2 linked regions of the Phreatobacter oligotrophus genome follow. The protein of the gene in region 2 interacts with the protein of the main gene of each other region in a pairwise test. Links are inferred from orthologs where the notes say so. Each region holds a gene or a part of one and is shown on either strand. Other genes may lie near its edges.

The links. Proteins that work in one complex are often made in the same cells at the same time.
Region 1: the proteins of leuS (region 2) and ligA interact in binary tests that used the Escherichia coli proteins (3 or more experiments, as listed by UniProt). The link is inferred for Phreatobacter oligotrophus from one-to-one orthologs.

The regions. Positions count from the first base shown.
Region 1 is NZ_PZZL01000002.1:458,358-461,332, forward strand. The notes cover bases 1-2,906. They hold ligA (NAD-dependent DNA ligase LigA), read right to left. Parts: upstream 2,566-2,906; coding sequence 436-2,565; downstream 1-435. Other genes in these bases: C8P69_RS06155 (hypothetical protein), read right to left, coding at 6-269; C8P69_RS06165 (hypothetical protein), read right to left, coding at 2,698-2,906. In the rest of the region: more of C8P69_RS06165, read right to left, coding at 2,907-2,975. UniProt on the Escherichia coli protein: DNA ligase that catalyzes the formation of phosphodiester linkages between 5'-phosphoryl and 3'-hydroxyl groups in double-stranded DNA using NAD as a coenzyme and as the energy source for the reaction.
Region 2 is NZ_PZZL01000003.1:414,492-417,756, reverse strand. What follows is about bases 18-3,213. They hold leuS (leucine--tRNA ligase), read right to left. Parts: upstream 2,840-3,213; coding sequence 218-2,839; downstream 18-217. Other genes in these bases: C8P69_RS09100 (YggS family pyridoxal phosphate-dependent enzyme), read left to right, coding at 2,990-3,213; C8P69_RS09110 (LPS assembly lipoprotein LptE), read right to left, coding at 18-231. Outside these bases: more of C8P69_RS09110, read right to left, coding at 1-17; more of C8P69_RS09100, read left to right, coding at 3,214-3,265.

The DNA.
Region 1 (2,975 bases), on a different replicon or contig from region 2:
TGCCGTCAGACGGACGCCATCATGGACCGCGTGCGGCGGATCATCTGGTCGCGGGTCATGCCGTGGCGGGCGAGCTCGTCGTCCGACAGGTGGGCCAGGTAGCCGTGCACATAGGTGGCGGCGCGCAGCTCCTGCGCCTCCACGATGGAATTGTAGAGCGAACGCCAGAAACCGGGCTTGCCGTTGGTGGAACCGGCAGCCTTCGTGGCGATGACGGCCTTCTCGGCCGGAGCGGTGGCAGCGATCTTGTCGAGCGCAATGGTAGCCATGGTGGTCTCTCCTCTGAAAGAGTGGACGACCTCGAGGCTTCCTCCCTTTCGACGAGACTCATTTTGTTGCAGTGCAGCGATTTGACAAGTTGTGCAGCGCACAATCAGCCTTGCATTCCGCGCATGGCTTGTGGAAATGATCCGTTAACGATCTGAATCTGCAATCTTATTTCACGAGCTCGAACCACTCGTCCTCGGTCATGACGATGACCCCGAGGTCCCGCGCCTTGTCGAGCTTGGAGCCCGCGCCGGGGCCCGCGACGACGTAATCGGTCTTCTTCGAGACCGAGCCCGCGACCTTGGCGCCAAGGCGCTCGGCCATGGCCTTGGCCTCGTCGCGGGTCATCTTTTCCAGCGACCCGGTGAAGACAACGGTCTTGCCTGCGACGGGGGTGTCGGACTTCGGCTTCTCCGCTTCCTGGACCGTCAGTTCGGCCACCAGCCGCTCGACCATGGCGCGGTTGCGCGGCTCGGCGAAGTAGGCGGCGAGCGCATCGATCACCGCATCGCCGATCTGGTCGAGGGAATCGAGCTCGTGGCGGGTATCCGCATCGCCCTCGGCGACCCGCACCGCCGCGTCATGGAAGGCCTGCCATGTGCCATAGGCACGGGCAAGGACGCGCGCCGTGGTCTCGCCGACATGGCGGATGCCCAGCGCCGCGATGAGGCGGTCCAGCGGCACGGTGCGGCTCGCTTCGATGGCGTCGAAGAGGTTCTTGGCCGAAAGTGCGCCGAAGCCCTCCTTGTCCTTGAGCTTCTTGAGGTTCGCCTGATCCCGCCGCGCCAGGGTGAAGATATCGGCCGGCTCGCGGATCGGCAGGTCGGGGTCCTCGTAGAAGAAGGGCAGGCGCTCGGCGCCGAGGCCCTCGATGTCGAGGACGCGGCGGGAGACGACATGCCGCAGCCGCTCCAGCGCCTGCGCCGAGCAGGCGAAGCCGCCGGTGCAGCGGCGCACAGCCTCACCCTCTTCGCGGATGGCCGGGCTGCCGCAGGCGGGACAGGTCGTCGGGAAGGCATAGGCCCTGGCGTCCGCCGGGCGCTTCTCCGGCACCACATCCAGCACCTGCGGGATGACGTCGCCGGCGCGCTGGACGATCACCGTGTCGCCCACGCGGATATCGTGCTCGCGGAAGCGGGCGCCATCGGTGCCAATGCCCTTGATGTAGTCCTCGTTGTGCAGCGTGGCGTTGGACACGACGACGCCGCCGACGGTCACCGGGCGCAGCTTCGCCACGGGGGTGAGCGCGCCGGTGCGGCCGACCTGGATGTCGATGGCGTCGAGGATGGTGGTCGCCTTCTCCGCCGCGAACTTGTGGGCGATGGCCCAGCGCGGCGAGCGCGAGACGAAGCCGAGGCGGGCCTGCAGGGCGAGGTCGTCGACCTTGTAGACTACGCCGTCGATGTCATAGCCGAGGGTCGCCCGCATCTCGCCGATGCGGCGATAATGGGCCAGCAACTCCTCGGCGCTCTCGCAGACCACCGTGAGCGGATTGGTGGGGAAGCCGAGCTCATCGAACCACTTCACCATGCCGGACTGGGTGTCGCGCGGCCGGGCGGGTGCAATCTCCCCCCAGGCATAGGCGAAGAAGCGCAAGGGGCGCTCGGCGGTGATGCGCGGGTCGAGCTGGCGCAGCGAGCCGGCGGCGGCGTTGCGGGGATTGGCGAAGGGCGGCAGGCCGCGCTCCTCCTGCCGGGCATTGATGCGGCGGAAATCCTCGTGGGAGAGATAGACCTCGCCGCGAACCTCCAGCACCTCCGGCGCGCCCTTCAGCACCTGCGGGATCTCGTGGATGGTGCGGATATTGGCGGTGACGTCCTCGCCGACCGCGCCGTCGCCGCGGGTCGCGGCGACCGCAAGCCGCCCATCGACATAGCGCAGAGAGCAGGACAGGCCGTCGATCTTCGGCTCGGCGGTCATGGCCACCGGTGCATCGGCCTCGAGGCCGAGGAAGCGGCGGACGCGGCCGACGAAATCGGTCACCTCCTCGTCGGCAAAGGCATTGCCGAGGGAGAGCATGGGGACGGCATGGGTGACCTTGCCGAACTTGCCCGAGGGCGCGGCGCCGACGCGCTCGGAGAGGCTCTCAGCTGTGCGCAGCGCCGGGTGGGCCGCCTCGAGGGCCTCGTAGCGGCGGCGCAGGGCGTCATAGTCGGCATCGGTGAGCGTCGGCGCGTCGTCCTGGTAGTATTGCCGGTCCGCCTCGGCGAGGGCTTCACCAAGGCGCTCGTGTTCGGCCCGGGCCTCCTCGGCGGAGAGGCTGTCGACGGGAACGGCGGAAACGGAGGATCGCGACATGACGAACTCGGCGGAATCGGCGGAAGCGCCAGCTCCTCATGCCCGCTGGCGCAGCGGACATCCAGCGTGATCCGGCACCCTGCGGAACGATAGAGCCCGGGCGGCGCAGGACAAGCCCGGGAATGGCAACAGCTACTCGACGATGCCGAGCCGCATGCCGCGGCGCGCCGCCTCACGCAGCACGGCCTCGTTCGAGGGCCACCACATCTGGACGATGCCGGTCATGCCGTAGCGGGCGAGCGCCGCGGGTGTCGCGGTCCACTCCTCCGCCAGCTCGCGCACGCCAGAGCGCGGGTCGCGGCGATAGGGCGCGTCGTAGGTGATGGCGCCGTCGACGCCGATCTCCCGGAAGAAGGCGCGGGTGAGCGCCAGCAAGTCGCGCTCCTCGCCGCCGCCGAACAGGCCGCCGA
Region 2 (3,265 bases):
ACCGCCACCACCCTGGGTCAGGTAGATGAGCTCGTTGCGCAGGACGACGCCGTTGCGGCCGGGAATCTCGGGAATCTCGAGGTCGCGCAGGCCCGCCTGGGCATTGCGGCCGCCGGACACGACGGTCGGATCGCCATAAAGCGGGGTCAGGCAGCCGGCGAGGCCAGCCGCGGCGCCGCAGAGCGTGGCGACGCGGAGGAGGCGCAGCAGGGAGGTCTCAGCCCACGACATTCACGATCCTCTGCGGAACCACGATGATCTTCTTCACGGGCCGGCCTTCCAGCGCCTTCTGGACGGCGTCGAGGGCGAGGGCGGCAGTCTCGATATCCTTTTGGGCCGCCTCACGCGGGATCGTCAAGTCCGCCCGCTTCTTGCCGTTCACCTGGACGGGGAGGGTGATCGTGTCCTCCACCAGGATGGCGGTATCCACGACCGGCCAGGCCTCCTCGGCGACCAGGCCGGAATGGCCGAGCCCGGTCCAGCACTCCTCGGCGAGATGCGGCATCATCGGGGCCACGACGCGCACCAGGATGCTGCCGGCCTCGGCCAGGGCCGCGGCCATGTCCGGCTCGGCGGTCTTGCCGCGCAGCCCGTCCAGTGCCCGGGCGAGGGCGTTGGCGAGGGTGTAGATGTGCGCCACGCAGCGGTTGAAGGCGAGGCGCTCGACGTCCTGCTCGATGGCGGCAAGCGCCTGGTGGGCGGCGCGGCGGATGGCGGTCGCCTCCTCGCCGAAGGTCGCCGGGGCGGCGGCCGCGGCCTTGTGGGAGGCGATGTCGCCGACGATGCGCCAGAGGCGCTGGACGAAGCGGCTGGCGCCCTCGACGCCGGCCTCGGTCCAGATCACGTCGCGCTCGGGCGGCGAGTCCGACAGCATGAACCAGCGGGCGGTGTCGGCGCCGTAGGTGTCGATGATGTCGTCGGGGTCGACGACATTCTTCTTCGACTTCGACATCTTCTCGATAGAGCCGATCTCGACCGGCGCATTCGAGCCCTTGAGCACGGCCCGGCGCTGGTCGCCCTCACCGGTGATGGTCACCTCGGCCGGGGTCACATAGGCGCCGTCCGGGCCGCGATAGGTCTCGTGGACCACCATGCCCTGCGTGAACAGGCCGCGGAACGGCTCGTCGAGGCCGGCATGGCCGGTGGCCTTCATGGCGCGGGTGAAAAAGCGCGAATAGAGCAGGTGCAGGATCGCGTGCTCGATGCCGCCGATATACTGGTCGACGGGCAGCCAGGCATTGACCACCGCCGGATCGGTCGGCGCGTCGGTGCGCCAGGGATCGGTGAAGCGGGCGAAGTACCAGGACGAATCGACGAAGGTGTCCATCGTGTCCGTCTCGCGCCGGGCCGGCTTGCCGCAGGACGGGCAGGCGACGTGCTTCCAGGTCGGATGGCGGTCGAGCGGATTGCCGGGCTTGGAGAAGTCGGCATCGTCCGGCAGGCGCACGGGGAGCTGGTCGTCCGGCACCGGCACCGCGCCGCAGGCGTCGCAGTGAATGACCGGGATCGGGCAGCCCCAGTAGCGCTGGCGGGAGATCAGCCAGTCGCGCAGGCGGAAATTGACCTTGCGGGTGGCGACGGGCGCGTTGCCCAGCGTCGTCTTCTCGAGGCGCGTGGCGACCTCGGCAAAGGCGGCGTCGGTGGTGAGCCCGTCGAGGAAGCGCGAATTGATCATCACGCCATCGCCGTCATAGGCGGTGTCGGTGACGGCGAAATCGTCGCCCGCATCGGCCGGCTTCACGACGGTCTTGAAGGGCAGGCCGTACTTGTTGGCGAACTCGATGTCGCGCTGGTCGCCCGAGGGGCAGCCGAAGATGGCGCCGGTGCCGTAGTCCATCAGGATGAAGTTGGCGACATAGACCGGCACCTCCCACGACGGATCGAAGGGGTGGACGGCCTTGATGCCGGTGTCAAAGCCGAGCTTCTCCGCCGTCTCCAGCGTCGCCACCGAGGTGCCCATGCGGCGGCATTCCTCGGAGAAGGCGGCGAGCTCCGGATTGGTCTCGGCGGCGGCCCGCGCCAGCGGATGATCGGGGGCGATCGCCATGAACGCGGCGCCGAACAGCGTGTCCGGCCGCGTCGTGTAGATCTCGAGCTCGGAATGGCCGGCGGGCGCGGTGCCGGCCTTGAGGGCCCAGCGGACCATCAGGCCCTCGGACCGGCCGATCCAGTTCTTCTGCATCAGCCGGACCTTGTCCGGCCAGCGGTCGAGGCCGTCGAGCGCGGTCAGCAGCTCGTCGGAGAAGTTGGTGATCTTCAGGAACCACTGGGTCAGGTCGCGCTGCTCGACGAGCGCGCCCGAGCGCCAGCCGCGGCCGTCGATGACCTGCTCGTTGGCGAGAACCGTCTGGTCGACTGGGTCCCAGTTCACCTTGGCCGAGCGGCGCTCGACCAGGCCCGCCCGCATGAAGTCGGTGAACAGCTTCTGCTGGTGGGCATAGTAGGAGGGGTCGCAGGTCGCCAGCTCGCGCGACCAGTCGAGCGACAGGCCCATGCTCTTCAGCTGCGCCTTCATTGTGGCGATATTGGCGTAGGTCCATTCCTTCGGGTGGACCTTGGAGGCCATGGCGGCGTTCTCGGCCGGCAGGCCGAAGGCGTCCCAGCCCATGGGATGCAGCACGTTGAAGCCGCGGGCGCGCTTGTAGCGGGCCACCACGTCGCCCATCGTGTAGTTGCGCACGTGGCCCATATGGATGCGCCCCGACGGATAGGGGAACATCTCGAGGACGTAGTATTTCGGCCGCGGATCGTCGTTCCTCGTCTCGAAGATCTTCTTCTCGTCCCACACCGCGCGCCACTTGGGCTCGGCGGTGCGCGGGTTGTAGCGTTCGGTCGACATGATGGGCGGCACGTCCGGAAATCAGGGCAAAAGCGAGCGCGGACAACACACGAAAGGGGTCAGCGGGTCAAGGATTTGGCTGCGATGCTGGCTCCTGTGTAGCAGCCGTGCTAGCGGGAGCCGCCCGCCTGCCAGTCCGTGAGAGATGCCATGTCCGACGCCGTCAGCCGCCTTGCCGAGGTCCGCGCCGCCATTGCCGCCGCGACCGTGGAGGCGAAACGCCCGGCCGATGCGGTGACGCTGGTGGCGGTCTCTAAGACCTTCCCGATCGAGGCGATCGAGCCGGTCCTGGCCGCCGGACAGCGCGTCTTCGGCGAGAACTATGTGCAGGACGCCAAGGGCAAGTGGCCGGAGCTGCGCCAGCGTTATCCCAATGCCGAGGTCCACATGATCGGGCCGCTGCAGTCGAACAAGGCGAAGGAGGCC